4 regions of the Paenibacillus hubeiensis genome follow, and region 2 is predicted to be linked to each of the others. Evidence: riboswitches for the same ligand, from Rfam matches in the RefSeq annotation. Region 2 holds a riboswitch; each other region holds the start of a gene.
The links. Region 2 has a riboswitch for thiamine pyrophosphate ahead of RSX24_RS07370 (thiamine phosphate synthase). Riboswitches for the same ligand answer to the same signal wherever they lie in the genome.

Region 1 (5,492 bases), on a different contig from region 2:
GGTGCGCGGGGCCTCATGATGTATGGGGATGCGCGTGTGCGAGGCTATGCCTGCATCCCGCGCACCGCAGCCGCCAGCTCCGCAGCGGCTGCGCGCACGTCGGCCGCGCCTGCGACGGCGGAGATGACGGCCACGCCGTCAGCCCCCGCCGCCATGACGGCGGCCGCGGTATCGGCTGCAATGCCGCCGATACCGACCAGCGGAACCGCGATGCCTGCGGCGCGCAGTTCCGCAATCCCGGCGGGGCCCAGCACGGCGTGGGCATCCGCCTTCGAGCGCGTCGGGTACATCGGCCCGACGCCAAGGTAGTCGGCGCCCGCCTGCACGGCACGGCGCGCCTCGGTCACGGAGTGGGCGGATACGCCAAGCATCCGCCCGGGTCCGATGCGGGCGCGCACCAGCGCCGCGTCCGCATCGTCCTGGCCGACGTGCACGCCGTCGGCCTGCAGGGCCACGGCCAGCTCCACGTCATCGTTCACGATGAACGGGATGCTATGCTGGCCGCACACCTCGCGCAGGCGCTCCGCAAGTGCGATGCGCGCCGTGCCCGTCAGGGCGCCAGTTCCTTTCTCGCGGAACTGGAACAGCGTGATGCCGCCAGCAATAGCCTGGCGCAGCACCTCAACCGGGTCATGGGTCGCATTCACACTGCCCATGACCAGATACAGCCGCATGGCGCGGCGCACCCTTTCCATGTCCAATCGTTCCATTACAACGCACCCCGCAATCTGCGCCCATACGCAAAATGGTTCGTCGGCCCGTGGCCTGCACCGATGCCGAGCTCATCCTCAATCGCCGCCTGTATGAAAGCACGAGCCGTTTCCACCGCTTCAGGCACCGCCGATCCTTTCGCCAATTCAGCCGCAATCGCCGCCGAGAAAGTGCAGCCCGTACCATGGGTATGACGCGTCAGAACGCGTGGGTTCTCGAAATAATGAAAGGAATGTCCATCATACAGCACATCCACGACGGAGCCGTGATCGCCTGCATGGCCGCCTTTGATCAAGACGTAGGCAGAGCCCATCTGCACGATGCGCCGTGCCGCTTCTTCCCGCGAAGCCAAACCGCCAATGGACATGCCTGCGAGCAGCTCGGCTTCCGGAATGTTGGGCGTGGTTACCAACGCAAGCGGCAACAAATCCGAAATGAGCGTCTGCACCGCTTGCTGCTGGAGCAGGGGGGCACCGCCCTTGGCGACCATGACCGGATCGATGACCAGTTTGGGCCAGCGATACGTCCGGCATTTTTCCGCGACAATCCGGATCAGGTCCGCGCTGAACAACATGCCGGTCTTGACGGCGCCTGGATAGAGGTCGGTTCCGATCGAGTCGAGCTGCGCGGCCACGCCTTCGTTCGGAACAGCGAAAACACTTTGTACACCGAGGGTGTTCTGCGCAGTGATGGCGGTGATTGCACTCATGCCGTACACGCCGAGCTCCTGAAAAGTTTTCAGGTCGGCTTGAATGCCCGCGCCGCCGCCGCTGTCCGAACCGGCAATCGTGAGAGCTTGCGGGATCGTCATCGTGCACCTCCGGCAGCTTGCCGAATTTGCGACCGTTCTGTCACCAGTGCCGGCGTGACTTGTGCCAGTTGGTTCAGCAGCTCGATTTGGAAGCTGCCGGGACCTTGTTGTGCCGTTCGTTCTGCCGCTTGTTCGGCGGCTATGCCGTAGAAGGCCAGCGCTTCGGCAATGCTGTCTAATCGTTCGCGCCCAGGCTCCGCAATCGCGGCAAACGCCCCGATGACTGAACTCAGCAGGCACCCGGCTCCGGTGACACGGGTGAGCAGGGCATGGCCATTGCCGATCACGTAAGTGGTTTCGCCGTCGGACACCACGTCTTCCTGACCGGTTACGGCTGCGATGCAGCCGAGCTGCTTAGCGGCACGCTCCGCAATGTGGATGCGGTCGCCTTTACCGTGTCCTGCATCCACGCCTTTAATCTCCCAGTTCTCCCCGATGACGTTGGCCACCTCGGCGACATTGCCGCGCAGCACGGTTAGCTGCAGTTCATGAACAAGCTTGCGTGCCGTTTCGGTGCGATAGGCCGTGGCTCCTGCGCCAACCGGGTCGAACACGACGGGCACGCTGTGGGTATTGGCTGCGCGTCCGGCAAGACGAATCGACGTCACGACGTCCTCATTCAACGTACCGATGTTAAGCACAACGGCTCCGGCCATTTTGGCAACGTCGGCGACCTCTTCATGAGCGTACGCCATGAAAGGAGAGGCGCCCAATGCAAGCAGACCGTTGGCGGTAAAAGGGGCTACGACAATGTTGGTAATGTTGTGGACCAACGGATTTTGGGTACGAACGCGTTCCAAATAGGACATATGTGAATGCCTCCTCATCAAGAATAGGTATTTCTGCGCGCTGGTTTCCGGATCGCAGGAAGATCAGTGAAGGGATGACTGGAAATAAATTCTGTCGCGGTGTGTTCGGCAACAACGATCGCATTGCGCGTTCTGGCATCTGCCCAATCGCCCGATGCGCCCCGTGACAAACAAAGCCCCTCCCATTTCCAAGGAAACGGGAGGGGCTTTTCAACGCAAATAGGGATACATGTCTTACGCAAGCCATACCCCTTGCATAATGTATTAATTGGTAAAGTCCGCTCCACTTCCCTACGCTGGTATGATCCAGATCAGGTTCAAAGGGTCCGAAAATCATTCGTCTCAGCCGTGAGGCTCCCCTAGTGACTGTTTGCAGCTTATGCAGTTGTGCATTCAGCATACCTCACAAGTGAGGATGGTGTAAATAGGACCCGGAGGGGCGAGCATCCTTTCCAGATGGAGAATTCCGTCAGTCGATTTACCTTGCTTGCGGAACCCGATATAATAATAAAGGCGCATTTTGGCCGCATCACGAATGAAGTCGGGAAGGGACTCATCCCCCTGACTGGAATGGGGACCACGCATTGAAAACGTTCAAAAAGGTTTATATAGAGATCACGAGCATTTGCAACCTGGCCTGCAGCTTCTGTCCGCAGACGAAGCGAGCCAAAGGATTTATTGATCCGGAAACGTTCAGCATGGTGCTGGATCAGATCAAGCCGCATTCAAGTTACATTTATCTGCATGTCAAAGGCGAGCCGCTGCTTCATCCCAAAATCGATTTGCTGCTGGACATCGCCCATGAGAAGGGTTTCAAAGTGAATATTACGACGAACGGAACGTTGCTGCCGAAAACGAGACACAAGCTGCTCGGCAAGCCGGCGCTGCGCCAGATGAACTTTTCCCTGCACAGCTTCGACGGGCATGAGGGCTCCAAAGATCGCGAAGGGTACCTGAGCAACATCTTTTCGTTTGTGCATGAAGCGACGAAGCATAACGTCATCGTGTCGTTCAGATTGTGGAATTTGACGCAGGACAATTTCACGAATGCCCAGAAGCAGCGCAACCGCGAAACGCTCGATCATTTGGAGCGCGAATTCAATCTGGATTATAAAATCGAGGAAAAAGTCGTACCGGGCAGCGGCGTCAAAATCGCGCCGAACGTGTACCTGAACCAGGACCATGAATTCCAGTGGCCAAGCCTGGATACGCCGGAGGATGACGGTAAAGGATTTTGCCATGCGTTGCGCACGCAAGCCGCGGTGCTTGTGGATGGAACGGTGGTTCCGTGCTGCCTGGACGGCGAAGGCGTCATTAATTTGGGGAACGTGCATGAACGTTCCTTCTCGGAGATTGTGGAAGGCGAGCGCGCCAACAATCTGTTCTATGGTTTTTCGAGACGCGAAGCGGTGGAGGAGCTTTGCCGCAAATGCGGATACCGTCAGCGGTTCGGTGCGTAGGATTGGATTTTGAATAAAAAGACGGGGACGGCTTGATTTCAAGTCTGCCCTTGTTGTCTTTCATCTGAAGGAAAATAAGGTAATTCCAGCACACCGAGAGTTAACACCGGCAGATGCGATGTTCGGAACGGGTACGGATAGGTCTCATTTTCTCAGAGCTGGCGTGAATGTCGGAGAGATGTGAACTACGGATTATTCTTGGAACGTTCCTTTCCTGATAGGATGAGGTTGCGGCCAGGACAAGCGGAGCTGTGCATCTGCGAGGCTTGCCGACAAACCGCCCGTAATGGCGGAAAATCCGATCGCCAAGGAGGAATTCATGATGAAAAAAATGTTGACCGTACTTTTGTCCGCCGGTTTGGTTGCCTCATTGTTTGCTGTGATTCCCGCAGCGGCAGCGCCCGAAATCGTCAAAACGACGATTATCGTCAAAAAGGGCGAAACGTACGACGGCAAGGGGAAAAGCGTGGCTGCCGATCCGAACACGTTGGGAGACGGAAGCCAGGCTGAGAACCAGAAGCCCATTTTCAGGCTTGAAGCAGGCGCAACCTTGAAAAACGTAGTCATTGAAGCTCCTGCTGCCGACGGCGTTCATTGTTATGGCAGCTGCAATATCGAAAACGTGACCTGGAAGGATGTCGGCGAGGACGCGCTAACCCTGAAATCCTCCGGCACCGTTAACATAACGGGCGGAGCGGCGTATAAGGCGTACGACAAAGTATTTCAGATGAATGCCTCGGGAACGATCAACATCAAAAATTTCAGGGCAGACGACATCGGCAAACTGGTGCGCCAAAACGGAGGCACCTCTTATCAGGTTACGATGAGTGTGGACAACTCCAACATCTCCAACGTCAAGGATTCGATTCTGCGCACGGACAGCAGCTCGACCGTCGGCAAAATCACCAATACGCGGTATTCCAAGGTGCCTACGCTCTTCAAAGGGTTCGCCTCCGGCAAAACGAGCCAATCGGGCAATACGCAATACTGAATCATCAGCGACGCGATTGCCAGAGAGTCATCTCTAATGTTCAAGAGTCTTGCCTGACCTTTGCGCCAACGATTGCCGATTCTACCGAAGGCATTCCTGTGATGGGGATGCCTTCACTATCGCTCGTGCATAAATGGGAATGATTCGGGATTGCCACAAATACCCTTCTGTTGTACAGTATAACCATTGAAATAACGAAAGCCGGGAGCTCAATGAAGTTGGGCTGAGAGGGTGGCCTTGTGCCGCTGACCGTATCTGATCTGGGTAATGCCAGCGTAGAGAACCATTCGATCCATGATGGGGAAAATAAACACGCAATTCGTGCACACAACGTCTCATGAATTCGGCAGCATATCCTTTGCCTTATTCCTGAATGGGATAAGTGTGGGTTGTCCTGTTTATGTGCCATTTTCCGCCCATGTTTCGTCAACTGTACGCATGGCCTGCCCGATATCGGGGAGGCTTTTTTGTTATTTTCAAACTACTGACGATAAGAGAAGGGGAGTAGAGAAAATGGTAAATGCGGGGAGCAGCAGCAAATTAAGATTAACGGATATTTTGGTCACGATCGTGATCGCGGTTGTATTCGGGGTGATCTACAAAATATGGGGACCGACCTATGATCTGATGAAACCGTTCGGCGTGCATGCCGAGCAGATGATCTACGGTATGTGGTTCATGGCGGGAACGTTTGCCTTTCTCGTCATTCG
Region 2 (5,492 bases):
GCGATGTTTTTGGCACATATCGTTGATCAGCAGTCTTGTATCAAAGTTATCCGTTGCATCCATCACCAGATCGACATCCGCAATGAGTTCTTCCAATTCATCCGTCCGCACATCCATGACTTTTCCAACGATGTCTACTGTGGAATTAATCTCTTTCAGACGCTTTACAGCAGCGATCGCTTTCGGCATGCGCTCCAATGCGTCCTTCTCTGCGTAGAGCTGCTGGCGCTGCAGGTTGCTCCACTCCACGTAATCGCGATCGGCGATCGTGATATGCCCGATTCCGGCACGTGCCAACGTCTCGGCGATTCCCGTTCCCAGCGCGCCTGCACCAATGATCAGTACACGGCTTCCTTTCAGCCGCTCCTGTCCGTTTTTGCCCAGCGGCGCGAATCGTTCCTGCCGTGAGTAACGGTTTTCTTGCTCTGGATGCTCGTTCGTGTTCGGGTTTGTCATGACTGAACCATTCCTTCCGCAGGACTGCTCGCTGCTGCATAACGCTTGACGGGGATCATGCCTGCCTCGTATGCCAATCTTCCTGCTTCAACGCCCATTCGCATGGCCTTAGCCATCTTAACCGGATCGCGTGAACCTGAAACAGCCGTATTAAGCAATACGCCATCTGCCCCCAGTTCCATCGCTTGGGCAGCATCTTTGGGAGAACGAAGGCCTGCATCCACAATGACCGGAACCGCAGCCTGTTCAATGATCAGCTCAAGATTGTACGGATTTATCAGCCCTTTGCCCGCACCAATCGGCGAGGCCCCAGGCATCACGGCGTGTACACCGAGCAATTGCAGACGTTTGGCCAAAATGACGTCATCCGAAATATACGGCAGCACCGTAAATCCTCTTTCAAGCAGCATCTCGCAAGCCCTGTACGTTTCGATCGGGTCGGGCAACAACGTTCGCCCATCGCCGATCACTTCTACCTTAATCATATCACAAAGTCCCGATGCCCGTGCCAATTCGGCGATGCGTACCGCTTCTTCGGCATTCGTCGCTCCAGCGGTATTCGGCAGCAACGTGAATCGACTCAGGTCCAACGTGTCGAGAAAATGCTTGCGGTCCCGCTGCTCCAAATTCAAGCGCCTTATAGCAAATGTCAGAACCTCTGTGCCTGATGCCTCAACCGCCTGTCGTTGTACATCCAAGTCTTCGAATTTCCCTGTTCCCAGCAGCAATCTCGATTCAAAGGCATATTTTCCAATGTTTAACATACTTATCCGCCTCCCACAAAATGTACGATTTCGATTCGGTCTCCGTTTTTCAGCGGCGTCGTCTCATGAAGCTCTCGCGTTAAAATTTGCCGATTCAGTTCAACAACGACGGTTTTCACCTGAAGATTGAAAGAGAGCAACAATTTGTCCACACGATTCAACTGGTCTTCAATCTCCATCGATTGTCCGTTGACGATAATATTCAATGCATCATCCCCTTTCCGCTTAAGCGCTCCGGATTGAAAGCAGCAATCCCGAGTTCACCGGCTGATTTCCCCTCGATCAAATCCGCCAACACACTGCCTGTGATAGCGCTGAGCAAAATACCGTTCCGATAATGTCCGAAAGCGGCATACAATCCCGAATATTGTTCGCTTTCCCCCAAATACGGCAAACCATCCGGAGTCGATGGTCTCACGCCGGCCCAGGCTCGCTCGAATCGGGCGTGCGCAACGGCGGGAACCCATGCTGCCGCGGCGGAGATCAGTTTCTGGATCCCTCCAGGGGTCACATGCAAATCCGAAGCTCCCGCCAAGCTTGTTGCACCCAACCACACTTCTCCATTCGCTTTTGGAACGATATAAACATCTTCCGCATAAACGGTCCTGTCCGGTACATTTCCCCGTGCAGCGTCATGATGCGAAAACCGGACAGCAACCATTTCTCCCTTTACCGGCACGACAGGCATGTTCAACCCTACGCTTTCCATCAACTCTACTCCTTGCAGCCCGGCCGCGACTATGACATTTTTACATGTCAACATGCCAATGGAGGTTTGAACCCCTTGTATGCGCCCTGCCCCGGTTTGCAGCGTTACATTCTGAATGCCTTCCATGATTCGAGCCCCGTATGCTTGAGCGGACTTGGCATAAGCTGTGACAAGGTTTAACGGCAGCACTTCGCTTTCAGCTTGCCTGTACAACCCGCCATACGTATCCCGGCTTAGCCAGGGTGCCTGACGCTGCAGTTCCTGCCGATCCCAATACGTGCATGCATTCGAATCTGTTTCATATGCGGCTGCATATAGTCCTGCCTTTTGTCCGCTTCGAAAAGGCGTAATGAACCCGGCCTGCCGCAAACCAATGTCAATTCCGCTCATCGCTTGAATATGCTCCCTCTGCCGGTGAACCCGTTCACGGCTGCGCCGGGCAAGCTCCGCTATGGCCGCATGATGAAAGTGCTCACTGTCGGCAGCCAGCATGCCGGCCGCCGCCGATGACGTCCCTCCACCCATTCGGGCTCGTTCCAGGAGCATTACTTCCTGCCCGCGGGCTGCCAATTCATAAGCGATGGAACAACCGATGACACCCCCTCCGATCACGATCGTTTCGGCAGACATGTCCTTTCGCGAACGTGGATTCTCTTTTTTGTCGAGAATGTCGAACCCCGAACTACCGTCTAAGCTAATGCGATCATCAAACAACGATTGCCCCTCCTTCATCTTCGTTCAATGGCGTCATTCATGGGCCGTACACCGGACATGGCCTGTTTGAATGCAGCGGCTGCTTGCTCAGGTTTACTGTTCTCCCATATGGCGGACATGACCGCAATCCCGCTTGCCCCGGCTGCGTAAATCGCATCCACGGCATCAGGGCGAATTCCGCCGATCGCAATGACGGGAATGCAAAGGGAACTGCATATCGCTTTCAATGCAGGTATGCCTCTTGGCGCAGCGCCAATTTTGCTGTTGGTAGCAAAAACGTGCCCAAAAATAACATAATCTGCGCCTTGGCGCTCAGCGGATTTCGCCCCTTCCAAGGAATGCACGGAAACGCCCAGACGGATCGGTTCATGCTTGTTGTCCATCCGGATGGTTGTGCCATACTGTTTGAAATCCGATTCCCCCCTTTGCACGCCGCACAACTTAGGAACAGAAAAACCATCCATTCGATCAGGAATGCCATTAACGACAATTTGCGAAGCCGGGATACCCGCTTCTTGCATTCGTTCGGCCCAGTGCAATCTTTGGTTGATCGCAAGATGTTTTTCCCGAATATGAATGTAGTCCACCCAAGGGCTCACCCGGATCGCCTTTTCAAGAAAAACATCAAGGTCCCCCGTTCCGTTTGAAATGACATGGAGCTCCAATGATGAAGGTACTGATTGAGTTTGCGAAGCAACCATAACTCGGTTCACCTGCCTTTCTGAAAGAACACAAAAAACCACTCCCGCAGGGGAGTGGCGACTTATTCGTATCTTTCGTGCAATGCAAGGCAAATGCGAAACCAATGGGCATTATTCTCACGCGTTTATGCATGGAACGAGCATTGCCGATAATCGCATTGCAATCCAAGCGACGGCTGAAATACAGCCTTCCTTGTCATGACGAAAAACGTGCCACTTCCCTACGCTGGTATGATCCAGATCAGGTACAAAGGGTCCGGAATCGAATTATTCCATCTCAGCCGCATCGCGCGGCACCCCTAGTGCTCTTATGAAGTTGTAGCCTATATTACCATAGGCATCCTGTTTTGTCATCGATCATTTTTGCGTGCACTGCCAAAAATCAGGAAGATCAGCGCTTTTTTAGGTTAGACTACGCAGCTGAAAATATCGCACTATCCAGTGCCTTTTCGTCGGAGGATACTAGTGATTGATATAACAATTTTGCTCAAAATAGCCTCGAGCCGCTGCCTCCTGGGCATCCGTAAAAACTTCCTCCGGCCTGTATCCGTTCGAGCATGTGGCCGGATAATAATATTTGATGCCGCTGTCAGGATCCACGCCGCCGATCACGGCCGTCCTCTTAACAAGCCGGCCGCCTCCGATGGCAAAGTTGTTGATTTTTCGGCTCCCGCTCGGAATACCCTGAATGAAAGCAATGATCCCTGTGTCATTTATAGAGTTGTACCAGTCTTCCTGGGAGATGAGCGGCAGAGTAAACGTGTATGAGATGCCATTTCTTCTGGCAAATTCGTTGTGACGATTGATGACCTCGGCCAAATCCTCCTGAACGGCACTGACAATCCGGCTTCTGCGAACATGTTCAAAATGTTCATCATTTCTCAGCAACGGGATCCGTGTCGACGCGATGAGTTCGTTCCGAAAGCCTTCAAGCCACATTTGCTTTTCGGCATCATAGGCGTAGACATAACTATCCAACGTGAAATTGATGCTGTTTCCGTCTTCGTCTGCATAGGTATAGGGTTTCTTTGGGCTCCACACGTGACGAAAAGAGTTTTCGGGCTCCCCCATCATTTCCGTCTCTTTGGCATACATGTAGTAACCGTCGTAGTCCAGAACAACGATAGCCGGGATATAATCGAACAAGGAGCGAATCGCTGGCGGATCGTCCTGAATCCCCAAATTAAGAGCCATCGTTTGCGTAAACGTCTCCAGCGCCAAATCTTTATCAGCGTTCACAAACTTTGATGAACCGTAGCCCGCTTCTCCACTTTGCTTTTCGTTCTGGTGCATGACCATGCCAGCGTCCATGACGGCAGTCCTCAGCGCTGTCTCGTATCTATTGCTGAGGATCTGGGCCTCCTGGAGTTCCCGACTGCTCTGCGACACGATCCAAAAAAACGGAAAAAAGACAAGCACAAAAACGATGGACAGCTCAGTAATCTTCATTCAGCACCATCCCTCCATACGTGGTAAACACGGCGGGAGATTGGAGTGTCCCATTTAGCCATTCGCGGATAAGCATTGCGGGGGTTCGATTCGTATTTCTGACGGACACGGTAAAAAAATCCCCTACTGTAAACGTGTATCTTCGAGCAGGATCCTCCGCGGTTTCTAAACCGTCGGTCGGAAAAAGCCTCTCTTTGATTTGGCTTGAATAATATCCATCCAAAACCGTCTCGTACGTCCCCGTAAAAGTCGCAGGATTTTGGGGATCGATGTAATTCGGCACATATTTTTTGTGCAGATGCTCCATTGAAATGTCGTAGACATTGCCCGTGCGCGCCAATTGTTCTTCGAACTCGGCAAACATGGCTGGAGAAATGTAACCTTTGGTGCGAGCGGAATCAACAAAACGTGTGACGGTCTGGTAAACGGTCATCCGGGAAATCTCATCCTGCCGATCCGCCGTTTCGGCAGCCGGATATACATATAGCAGAAGTACTGCCAACAAGACGGCAAGCAGTTTGGATGCGGCATTAATCAATATCTCCGGCCTCCTTCCAGAACGAGATTTTATTCAGCTGCCCGGACTCGTCGCTGATAAACTCAGGCCTGTAGAGACCCATAAGCTGGACCGGAACGGTCGCCCCCCTGTCTGCCAAAGGGTCTATACGATAGGCGCTTCCGTCCACCTCCACCTGAATG
Region 3 (5,492 bases), on a different contig from region 2:
CGATGGAGTCACTTCGCCCGCAAGCAGCACGTTCTCTTCGATGGTGCGCCACGGGAAGAGCGCAGGTTGCTGCGGCATGTAGCTGATCTTGCCGCGCTGGCCGGTCACGTTCTCGCCGTTCATCCAGATCTCTCCCTGCTGCGGCTTCAGCAGCCCGCCGATGATATGGAACAGGGTGCTTTTGCCGCAGCCGGACGGTCCGACGAGTGCCACGAATTCGCCTTGCCCCACAGTCAGGGAAATATCGTTAAGCACCGGCAGCTTGCTTCGCCGCTCGCGGAAGGAGGCGTGCACGTTCCTGACGTTGAGCGCAGGCGCCGTTGCCGATGCCGATGTCGGTGCCGTGCCGTCAGAGTGAGCCGCTCCCGTTTCGCTTGCCTGCATAGCTGGGGCAGCCGCTGGTGTTGCCGGAGAACCGGTATGATTCATGTCGTATTCACTTCCTTGGTTCAATGTCGGGTTAGCGCTTCTGCGGCCGCCATTTAACGAGCAGCTTCTCCAGCAAGGCAATGAGCAGGAAGAGCAGCAGGCTCAGCGCCACGATGATCATGATGGCGACGAATAATCGATCTGTCCGGTAAGCGGACTTCTGCAGCATCATGTAATAACCGATGCCCTTGTCGGCGCCGATCCATTCTGCGATGATGGCGCCCATAACGCTGTATGTGGCGGCAATCTTCACGCCGGAGAAGATGGAGGGCAGCGCATGCGGCAGCTCCAGCTTCCAGAAGATGTGGCGGCGCGATGCACCGGCCATGCGCATGTAATTCATCATGGCTGCATCCGTGCGCGTTAACCCGTCCATGGCCGCTACGGCGACCGGGAAGAAACAGACGAGAACGATCGTGATCAGCTTGGGCAGCAGCCCGAAGCCGAACCAGATCAGCAGGAGCGGAGCCAGCGCGATGGTGGGTATGTTTTGACTTAAAATAAGCAAAGGGTATAACGCCTGTTTGAGCAAAGGAATAAGATGCAGCACCATCGCGATCAGCAATCCGACGGCTGTGCCGGCAGCGAAGCCGATCAGGGTAAGTTGGATGGTAGCCCAAGCATGCATGCCGAGGCGATCGGCTTGAGATGCCGCTTCGCGGGCGATGTCCGAGGGTGCGGGAAGCATCCACTTTTCAATATGGAACAGGGATACGGCTCCCTGCCATAACGCGATAAAGAGAATAACCGCCACGAAGGGCGGCCATACGCTTTTCCAGTATGAATTCATTAGCGATATTTCTCCGTGAGGGCGTCCATGCTGAACCCGTCAGGGCTATGGGCAATTTTGATCTGGGAAATGATGCTTGGGCTGCCAGCCTCCACGAGTGCTTCGTGCATTTTGCGCACGATCTGCAGCAGCTCCTCAAGTTCGCCTTCCATGGTCGTTTCCAGCGGGTTTACTTGATATTTGACGCCGGATTGTTGAATGACTTCGATCGCGCGATCGACGTAAGGATAAGAGTTTTCGCCGTTCGGCGTTTTGGGAATCACTTGTATGCTAAGCAGTGTGCTGGCCATGTCCATTCACGGCTCCTTCCGATTTCGTTATATAGTTCTCGTTATTGTGGTAAAAATTCGTTCGTATACGCTTTGGAAACGTCGACTTGCTGGTCGAGCAGTTTTTTGCTGAACATCCAGTCCGCGTAATTTTGCCAAACTTCCTGTTTCTGTTCGCCCCAACGTGCGGCATCGTCCTGATATTTCGGGCTGAGCCACTTCTGGCTGGCGAGTACTAAATCCTTGTCGAGGTCCGGAACGGCCTTCAGCAAAATGTTGGCAGCCTCCTCCGGGTGATCAATCGCATATTGATATCCTTCGGATGTCGCTTTCATGAACGCTTTAACCAGCTCCGGATCATTCTGAATCGTCGTTTCGTTGGTTACGAGCACAGGCGTGTAATAGTCGAGCGCTTCGGAGTAATCCTTGACGTACAGCATGTCGATCGGTTCATTCCGCAGCTGTGCTTCAATCCCGGTCCACGCATAGAAGATCCAGGCAAAGTCGATGTCGCGTTTCACGGCAGTGAAGAAATCGGCATCGCCCATATTGATGTTTTTCACCTTGGAGACGTCGGCGCCTTCGCCTTCCATAATCGATTGCATGACGGCTTCTTCTACCGGAGAGCCCCAGCCTCCATACGATTTGCCTTCAAAGTCTTTGGGCGATTTGATATTCCGGTCCACCGGAGCGGCAAAGCCGGACGTGTTGTGCTGAATGACCGCGGCGATGGATACGAGCGGTACGTTTTGCGTGCGTGCTTGGGTTACGCTCTCCTGGTAACTGACGCCAAAAGGGACCTCGTTCGAGGCTACCATCGTGTCCGCTCCGCCTGCGCCAGGCTGCACGATTTCGACGTTAAGTCCCTCGGCTTTGTAAAAGCCTTGATCCACCGCAGCGTACAGGCCGGTATGGTTCGTATTCGGCGTCCAATCGAGCACCACCTTAACGTCTTTCAGTGCGGCATTGCCGCCTTCGCTTGCCTTTTCCGTGCTGCTGCCGTTCTCGCCGGCAGGTGCCGCTTCCTTGCCGCCGCATGCGGCAACGGTTACGAGGGTGATGCACAAGAGCATCAGGCCCATCATTTTGCGCCATTTCATTTCTTTTTCTCTCCTTCATATTGTCCGGCCATCGGCACGGGTACTCCTTGGCTTCATGTCCACAACATCTGATTAAGAATGCCATATCAGGGGAATTGCATCGCGGTCCACACGTTCTGATATTAACAAAAAAGCGCCCCGTTATTCGGGACGCATGCAGGCGTTAGAGAATGGCCACCAGCCTTGGGGCTGTGCCTTGGTCAATATACTCCGATTCCTACGCTGGCATGATCCAGATCAGGTCTAAGGGTCAGTATCTTATGGGATACACTCTCAGCCGGCCAATTCCGACACCCCTGGGAAGCTATGAAGTTACGGGCGTTGCTATCACAGTAATTATAGGCAAGAGTCCGGATTGTGTCCAGTAAGGAATTGGAGGGACGACCGGGATTACCGTTGGAAAAATTCAATCCATTCTTTTTCAGGTCCATAGATGAAGAAGTAACGATATCCGTTCGGCAAGGTTACAATCTCCCCATCGATGAACTCTGCATCCGTTGCCTGAATGCGCCGGTATTCCGCTTCGATGTCCTCCACATGGATGGCAAAGTGGTGCACCGTTCCTTCGGATGGCAGCTTGTCGCTATACCCCTGAATCAGCTCGATCTCGGTCTCGTCGCTCCCGTTAAAACCGAGAAATGCCAGCTGAATGACACCGTTGGTGTGAGTCAACCGTCCCTTCAGTTCCAGACCGACAATCTCGGTATAGAAGCGGAGCGTTGTTTCCAGATCGCGAACGGAGATTCCGACGTGGTCGACGCGTTTTTGAAAAGCCATATGAACATACCTCCCGGGGCAGATAATTCGCCATTAGCATTTTAGAAATAGAATAGATGTGAAAATCCAAGCTGTCAAGTTGGAATTGGGGGCGGCGGTTGAACACGCTTACGCAAAAAATAAAGATTTAAATTTTAAAAGTTCACAATTTGTTCACTTATGAAGGGCATAACGTGATCTCTATAATGATCAAATGAACAGAAAGGATGAGTACATTGCCAACAACGAAAAGAGAACAAGTGGTGTTCGGATTAATGATGTGCTTCGGCATGGTCACGATCATGCTGTTGTTTAATCTGTATAACAGCGGAATGATCGGGAAATTGTCTTTGATGGAGATTCTGCTGCAGTTTGTGATCTGTTTTGTGGTCGCTTTTGCGGTTGAATCGATATTGGTAGGTCCTGTGGCGAAAAAAGTAGCGTTTTCCCTGCCGTTCGACAAGTCAAACAAATTGGTGGCCGTGTTGACGCTCTCGTTTTTTATGGTGGTCGGCATGGTGTTGGTCATGTCTTTCTATGGTGTAATGACATCCTACCTCACCAATGGACTTGGAGGTCGTTCCATCCTGCGAAGCTATGGTTCGGCGATCGGCCATAACTTCTTGCTGGCACTTCCGGCACAGCTTCTGGTGGTGGGGCCGATCGTTCGGGCTGTATTTGGCAATGTGGTGGCCAGAAGCAAAGTCAGCGCTTGACCGATCTGTCTTATTTCCTGGGCAATGGTCGTTTGAAAACATAATGAATGAAGCTCTTGCGAATGGGGGAGCATTTCATATATAATCATTGTCAACAATTGCAGATCGGAACTATGCCGTTGAAGAGCATCCAACTCGGAGGCGTTTTCGCCAGGGGAGCGAACCCATTCCCCAAGTTAACCGGAACCGCCCGTTATCGCGGACCAAGAGGCTGGACACAGGATTACCTGTCCCGGCAAGTTGGGTGGCACCGCGAGCAGAGCGCTCCTCGTCCCAAGGGATGAGGGCGCTCTTTGCATTTTTATAGCCCAAAGGAGACGGTGTACATGTTGGATATGAAATGGATTCGTGCGCATGCGGATGAGGTTCAGGCGGCCGCGGACGGCAAAAAAATCAAGGTTTCGGTTCGCGAGCTGCTCACGCTGGACGAGGAAAGAAGAAGGCTTTTGCAGGAAACGGAGGAAGGGCGCCGCTTGCGGAACGCCTGGTCAGCTGAGATTGGCAAGCTGATGCAGACGGGAGATCGGGCACAGGCGGAAGAGCTGCGGACACGCGTAAAGGAGCTTAACGACAAGCTCCAGCAGAATGAGACCAAGCTTGCCGACGTGCAGGAGGAGGTAACGAGACTGCAGTGGCTGGTGCCGAACGTGGTGTCGCCGGATACGCCGGCAGGAGCATCGGATGAAGATAACGTTGAAGTGCGGCGTGTCGGTGAGATTACGAAATTCGATTACGATGCGAAGGATCATGTTGAGCTGGGTGAAATGCATGACATGATCGACATTGCCCGAGGCGTAAAAATCGGCGGCACTCGCAGTTATGTATTGAAAGCAGCAGGTTTGCTTTTGCATCGGGCCGTACAACAGTTAGCCCTCGACCTATTATTGAAGAAAGGCTTCACGCCGATGGAAGTGCCGCTGATGGTGAGGGAGGAAGCGCTGGTTAACACGGGCTTCTTCCCCACAGGGCGGGATCAGGTATATGAGCTTGAGGGCGAGAACAAATGGTTGGTAGGGACTTCGGAGGTGCCGCTTGTTTCTTATTATATGGATGAAGTCGTGGATGTAGCGGAGCCGATCCGATTGGCCGCCATGTCCACCTGTTTCCGCAGCGAGGTTGGATCGGGCGGCAGGGATGTGCGCGGACTGTATCGGGTGCACCAGTTTTCCAAGGTAGAACAGGTCATTATCTGTGCGCCGGATGCGGACGAATCGGAACGAATGCTGCAGGAGATCACCGGACATGCGGAGGAACTGCTGCAGCTGCTGGAGCTTCCGTATCGCGTGGTTGCCGTGTGCATCGGAGACATGTCGCAGAAAACCTATAAACAGTACGATATCGAGACATGGATGCCCAGCCGCGGAGCCTATGGAGAAACGCATTCGTCGTCGAACCTGCACGACTTCCAGGCCCGGCGCTCCAACATCCGTTG
Region 4 (5,492 bases), on a different contig from region 2:
AGTTCATAACGGATTAAACCTCCTAATCACCGAATTTCGTCCCAAAAATATATTCGGATAACAGGCTGTCTTATGTATACGAAAAAAAAGAGCCCTCAAGAGGAACCCAAGAGGACTCGAATTTTCATGCAATTCCATGTTTCTGATGCATAGGCTTCAGTTGCGCTGATCGTCAATGGCTGCCGCCGGTATTTTGCACATCATTGTCGTCGGTGTTTGTGACATGGCTGAGGAATGTGGAGACGCGTCGCAAATATTCTTTTGGATGCTCGCGGAAAATCAGCTCATGGTGCGCTCCGTCAACAATCCATTCCTCCGAATTGGCATTCGACTGGTTGGCGGCGAGCAGCTCCGCGATCGGGTAAGGCGCCTTCTCGTCTTCCGTTCCGTGAACGAAGAAGATCGGGAAGGGATAATCCTTCTTTTTGACTTCTTGGTACGGAATTTGCTGCAAGCCTGTGCCATTCAGGACAGGGAACAGCAGGTTCAAAATTTCCAGCGTCGGCTGGCGCGGCAGGTCAATTTGATTATGGATATTATGGTATAGCGTATCCGGTTCCAGCAGAAACGTGCTGTCCAATATCATGGCGTCGACGTCCTGGGTCAACAGCCCTGCCTGCAATGCCGTACCCGCTCCCATCGAAAATCCCCATACGACGATTTCCTGGGCACCGCGCTGTTTGGCGAATTGGATCGCTCCGAGCAATTGCTTGGATTCCGCCTTGCCGCCCGTAGCGACGGCTTTGTTGACCTGGGAGGCAAAACCATAATCGAACATCACCACGTTGAACCCAAGCTGATGGGCATAATGCGCCAAATCGTACATGGGCACCCAGGTTTCCTCCCGGTTGGCTCCGTATCCATGGCTGAAGATGATCGTTTTGTTCACGTCGGCGTCGGCAGGAATGTACCAGCCTTGCATGATGCGGCTTCCGTCGACGGCCGGGAACGTGATGTCTTCGTATTTCATGTTTTTGGCCTGCATCGGATTGGAGAAGACGGGGGCTACCGTAGGGTTGGACAGCACCCAAGCGATGTAGCCGTGAAGCGCGATGAAGCAAAATAACAGAAAAAATACAACGGAGAGCAGCAACGCCACGATAATATGTTTAAGCCGGATCAGCCTCGGAGACAGCGAAGAGGGCAGATCGGAAACTTTCGTTTGCAGCGGGGCCTCGCTCTGGGATGTCGGAAACATACATGCCCCTCCTTTGTTGAATCGGCTAAAGATGACGACGAATTCTCACTGACGATCATTTTCTCCAAAACTGCCCGCCGCCGGATTACTGGGGCGCAGAGGAGGAAAGAGTCAGATTATGTCGACATGACAAGTTCGGTTCCGTGAAAAAAACAGAGTTGGACGGTTATACTTATACCATTCAGGCATAAGCGAAAATATGAATTCGCTTTCGGAAAGTTATTCCAATAGGAACGAGAAAATGTGGAAACGCTCGTTCTTTTCCTCTTTGTGATGGCGAATAGACTTTTTTATTATCGTATGTTCCACCATAGCCAATGTCAATTCTTCAGGCGTATTTGTTACCTAATTGTTATATAGTTCTTTAGATGCATGGTTATTATTTCCTTTGAGTGCAAAATACAGGGGATGAAGTCTGATAACCTAGACCCCACGATACTTCTTACGGTTCGAATTTAACGGGCATCGGTTTACAGATGGAATCGTTTCTCATATAATTTATGTAACCGAGTTTCATGTGATGAAACATGAGGAGGGCATTCTGCCATGGAGGACCGAAAGTTAACCGTCCGGGCTGTAGAACGGGCGCTGGATATATTATTGTGTTTTACGACCCGCAGCGATCTGGGATTGACCGAAATCGCCAGCCAGATCGGATTGCATAAGAGCACCGTGCATCGCCTCATGGCTACCCTGGAAGACCGGGGATTTGTGATCCGCGATGCGGCGACCGAGAAATACAGACTCGGCATTCGCATTTGGGAACTATCGGCGCATATGTCCCGGAGCGACGATCCCGCCATTTTGCTGCTGCCGGCGATGGAACGGCTGAGAGACCGGCTCGGGGAGACGGTAAGCTTGTATCTGCGCGACGGTGCCGAACGGATTCGGATACAGGCCGTACAGAGCGATCAGGCGATCCGCCGGGTGGCTCCCGTTGGCGCAAGGCTGCCGTTGTCCGTAGGGGCTTCCAGCAAGGTGCTGATGGCTTTTGCAAGCGAGGAAGACCGGGAAGAACTGATGAACGGCCCGGAATGGCCCGTATTCATCGATCCGCAGGCGTATTTGGCGCAGATGGCGGATATTCGGGACGCCGGCTACGCCACAAGTTACGAAGAGCGCGAACCGGGGGCCGCGGCGGTGTCCGTGCCCATTATGGGCCGGGATGGCCGGATCGCCGCCGCGTTGTCCGTATCGGGGCCTGTCAGCCGCCTTTCCCAGGAGACGCTCCATGAGTATGCTCCGGTCCTGAAAGAAGCCGCCGCGCAGATGGGACTTATGCTGGCCTGATCCGAAACGGCATTTTGGAAAATAAGGTTGTTTTTCCGCCATGTTTAGGCTAATCTGTAATGGACAGCCCAAGACATGGGCTGACTGAACTGAATAGGACGCAGCGGCAAAGTTGCCGCTAGCCGTCAAACGTTACTGGGGGAGTCCGAATTGTCCGGACTGAGACGGAATCGCATGAGATTCCGGACCCTTAGCACCTGATCTGGATCATGCCAGCGTAGGGAAGTAATCGGCGAAACAACGACGAGCATCGTCAATATGCCTTGAGTGAAGCTCCCCTGTGGGTAGACTTGCCGTGGCACGTTTGGCGATGAAGGATAAAGCCGGTTCCCTTGGGGAACCGGCTTTTTAATGCAGTATCCGACAAATCATCGCATCTCCGTGGCGTTCCGACAAGGTGGAGATGTGTGATGCGGGGGCCATGGTTGCCATGTTCCCGCCCGCCCTGGAGCTGTATCCGTGTTTTTGAATTCGCCCGTGCTGTACTTCCTTCATGCTTGGCCTGATGAACAGGTGCGCAGAATGAGCAATGCCGGACCATACCATGAGGAGGAGAACGAGCGATGAGTACAGGACACGAAACAGCGGGACAGGAAAACCATCGGGATACGGAAAAAGAAAGCATGGGGCGGCTGCGGCCTTTTCCGGGCAGCCGCAAGGTATACATTCAGGGCTCGCGACCGGACCTGTTGGTCCCCGAACGCGAAATTGCCCTTCATGACACAAGCACTCCCCAAGGGGTGGAGCATAACGAACCGCTCCGCGTGTACGATACGAGCGGTCCGATGACCGATCCGGATTATGAGGTGGACATCCGGACGGGCCTGCCCGCGCTGCGCAGACAGTGGATTACGGAGCGCGAGGACGTAGAAACGTACGAAGGCCGGACGATTAAGCCGGAGGACAACGGCTTGAAGCCGGGCAGCACAAGAGCTGGAGCCGAGACGTATCCCGGCGTCACCGGGAAACCGCTGCGGGCACGGGAAGGGCGATGCGTGACGCAGATGCACTATGCACGGAGAGGCATCATTACGCCCGAGATGGAATTCGCGGCCATCCGCGAAGGCGTGGAGCCTGAATTCGTACGGCAGGAGCTGGCCAGCGGCCGAGCCATTTTGCCTTCCAATATCAATCATCCGGAGAGCGAACCGATGATGATCGGACGCCATTTCCACGTCAAAATCAATGCCAATATCGGCAATTCGGCCGTATCGTCTTCCATTGAGGAAGAGGTCGAGAAGATGACCTGGGCCGTCCGTTGGGGAGCGGATACGGTGATGGATCTGTCCACGGGCAAAGACATTCACACCACCCGCGAATGGATCATTCGCAATTCGCCGGTACCGATCGGCACGGTGCCGCTCTATCAGGCATTGGAAAAGGTCGGAGGGGAGGCGGAGGCGCTGACGTGGGAGCTGTACCGCGACACGCTGATCGAGCAGGCCGAGCAGGGCGTGGACTACTTTACGATTCATGCGGGCGTGCTGCTCCGCTATATTCCGATGACTGCCAAACGGATGACGGGCATCGTGTCACGGGGCGGATCGATCATGGCGGCCTGGTGTCTGGCGCATCATCAGGAAAATTTCCTGTACACCCATTTCGAAGAAATCTGCGAGATCATGAAGCGGTATGACGTCGCCTTTTCGCTGGGAGACGGCCTTCGTCCGGGCAGCATTTATGATGCCAATGACGAAGCGCAGATGGCGGAACTCGCGACGCTGGGGGAATTGACCCAGATCGCCTGGAAGCATGACGTGCAGGTGATGATCGAGGGTCCTGGACACGTGCCGATGCACAAAATCAAGGAAAACGTGGACTTGCAAATGGAGATTTGCCAGGAAGCGCCGTTCTACACGCTCGGCCCGCTGACCACGGACATTGCGCCGGGGTACGACCATATTACGTCGGCCATCGGGGCGGCCATGATCGGCTGGTTCGGCACATCCATGCTCTGTTACGTTACGCCGAAGGAACATCTCGGCTTGCCGAACAAGGACGATGTGCGCGAAGGTGTCATCGCCTACAAAATCGCGGCCCATGCCGCCGATCTGGCCAAAGGCCATCCGCGTGCGCAGCGCCGGGACGACGCGCTTTCCAAAGCCCGCTTCGAATTCCGCTGGCGTGACCAGTTCAACCTGTCGCTCGACCCCGAACGGGCCATGTCCTACCACGACGAAACACTGCCTGCCGAAGGAGCGAAGCAGGCGCATTTCTGCTCGATGTGCGGACCGAAGTTCTGCAGCATGCGCATTACGCAGGATATCCGTGCATTTGCCGCGGAGAAGGGATTGTCGGAACAAGAGGCGGTTGCCGCAGGCATGCAGGAAAAGGCCGAAGAATACCGGATGCGCTCATAATGCCGGCCTTCTTGCGCGGTTGTCCGCGAATCCGTTAAATTGGCGTTATTGTCTGTCCGCAACAAAACGGACAGGAGGAGAAGCAAAACAGCAAAAAGCAGTTCATCTCCCTATCTTGGGGAATGAACTGCTTTTTTGCATGTCATGCATCACAAGCCGGACTTTAGCTGCATATTCAATTCCCGTTGCAAATACGGTGCCAGAACGGAAAGGGGACTGTGCACGGTTATGCCGCTAGCCATTGTTACCCGTGCTGCCGCCGGAGCCATGGACAACTGGGCGGCAATCGGCGTCCAACCCGAATATCGTTCGGCATGCCGCATCAATCCCGCCTGAACGGCTGCCGCGTAACCTTCGCGGTCACCGCGCATAATCAGCTCGAACGTGCCTGGCAGCAAAACGCTCTTGGCTTGAAGGGCATGATTTGACGCGTGATGTTCCTCCTCCGGCTGTAAATGGCGCAAAAAGCGGTCCATCGTTCCTTGGACGGTGGCTGGGTTGGTGAAGGCGAGCAAATAGGGCTTCGGCTGGCGCTGCATCATCGATAACAAGGGATCGTCGATGCCGATCACGGGAATGGAAGCGGGCAGGGTCTCCTGTTCCAGAACGGCCGTGAAGAGCGTGCAGGTGACGAGAATGGCATC

Region 1: linked by a shared signal. The riboswitch ahead of thiM (hydroxyethylthiazole kinase) and the one ahead of RSX24_RS07370 (thiamine phosphate synthase) in region 2 are both predicted to bind thiamine pyrophosphate.
Region 3: linked by a shared signal. The riboswitch ahead of RSX24_RS26530 (ABC transporter substrate-binding protein) and the one ahead of RSX24_RS07370 (thiamine phosphate synthase) in region 2 are both predicted to bind thiamine pyrophosphate.
Region 4: linked by a shared signal. The riboswitch ahead of thiC (phosphomethylpyrimidine synthase ThiC) and the one ahead of RSX24_RS07370 (thiamine phosphate synthase) in region 2 are both predicted to bind thiamine pyrophosphate.

Annotation. Positions count from the first base shown of each region.
Region 1 covers NZ_JAVYAE020000014.1:33,674-39,165, reverse strand. The annotation lists gene thiE (thiamine phosphate synthase) at 45-710, opposite strand; gene thiD (bifunctional hydroxymethylpyrimidine kinase/phosphomethylpyrimidine kinase) at 710-1,522, opposite strand; gene thiM (hydroxyethylthiazole kinase) at 1,519-2,349, opposite strand; TPP riboswitch at 2,603-2,702, opposite strand; gene RSX24_RS25680 (radical SAM/SPASM domain-containing protein) at 2,916-3,791, shown strand; gene RSX24_RS25675 (pectate lyase) at 4,114-4,782, shown strand; gene RSX24_RS25670 (ECF transporter S component) at 5,296-5,492, shown strand, end outside.
Region 2 covers NZ_JAVYAE020000002.1:143,132-148,623, reverse strand. The annotation lists gene RSX24_RS07390 (ThiF family adenylyltransferase) at 1-456, opposite strand, end outside; gene RSX24_RS07385 (thiazole synthase) at 453-1,220, opposite strand; gene thiS (sulfur carrier protein ThiS) at 1,223-1,426, opposite strand; gene thiO (glycine oxidase ThiO) at 1,423-2,643, opposite strand; gene RSX24_RS07370 (thiamine phosphate synthase) at 2,658-3,344, opposite strand; TPP riboswitch at 3,546-3,655, opposite strand; gene RSX24_RS07365 (hypothetical protein) at 3,807-4,793, opposite strand; gene RSX24_RS07360 (hypothetical protein) at 4,780-5,331, opposite strand; gene RSX24_RS07355 (hypothetical protein) at 5,324-5,492, opposite strand, start outside.
Region 3 covers NZ_JAVYAE020000015.1:63,370-68,861, forward strand. The annotation lists gene RSX24_RS26515 (ABC transporter ATP-binding protein) at 1-429, opposite strand, end outside; gene RSX24_RS26520 (ABC transporter permease) at 461-1,219, opposite strand; gene RSX24_RS26525 (MTH1187 family thiamine-binding protein) at 1,219-1,509, opposite strand; gene RSX24_RS26530 (ABC transporter substrate-binding protein) at 1,551-2,588, opposite strand; TPP riboswitch at 2,785-2,896, opposite strand; gene RSX24_RS26535 (VOC family protein) at 2,979-3,365, opposite strand; gene RSX24_RS26540 (DUF2798 domain-containing protein) at 3,572-4,060, shown strand; gene serS (serine--tRNA ligase) at 4,387-5,492, shown strand, end outside.
Region 4 covers NZ_JAVYAE020000017.1:64,497-69,988, reverse strand. The annotation lists gene RSX24_RS27975 (Fe-Mn family superoxide dismutase) at 1-7, opposite strand, end outside; gene RSX24_RS27970 (alpha/beta hydrolase) at 173-1,198, opposite strand; gene RSX24_RS27965 (IclR family transcriptional regulator) at 1,745-2,488, shown strand; TPP riboswitch at 2,616-2,729, shown strand; gene thiC (phosphomethylpyrimidine synthase ThiC) at 3,112-4,848, shown strand; gene RSX24_RS27955 (hypothetical protein) at 4,998-5,492, opposite strand, start outside.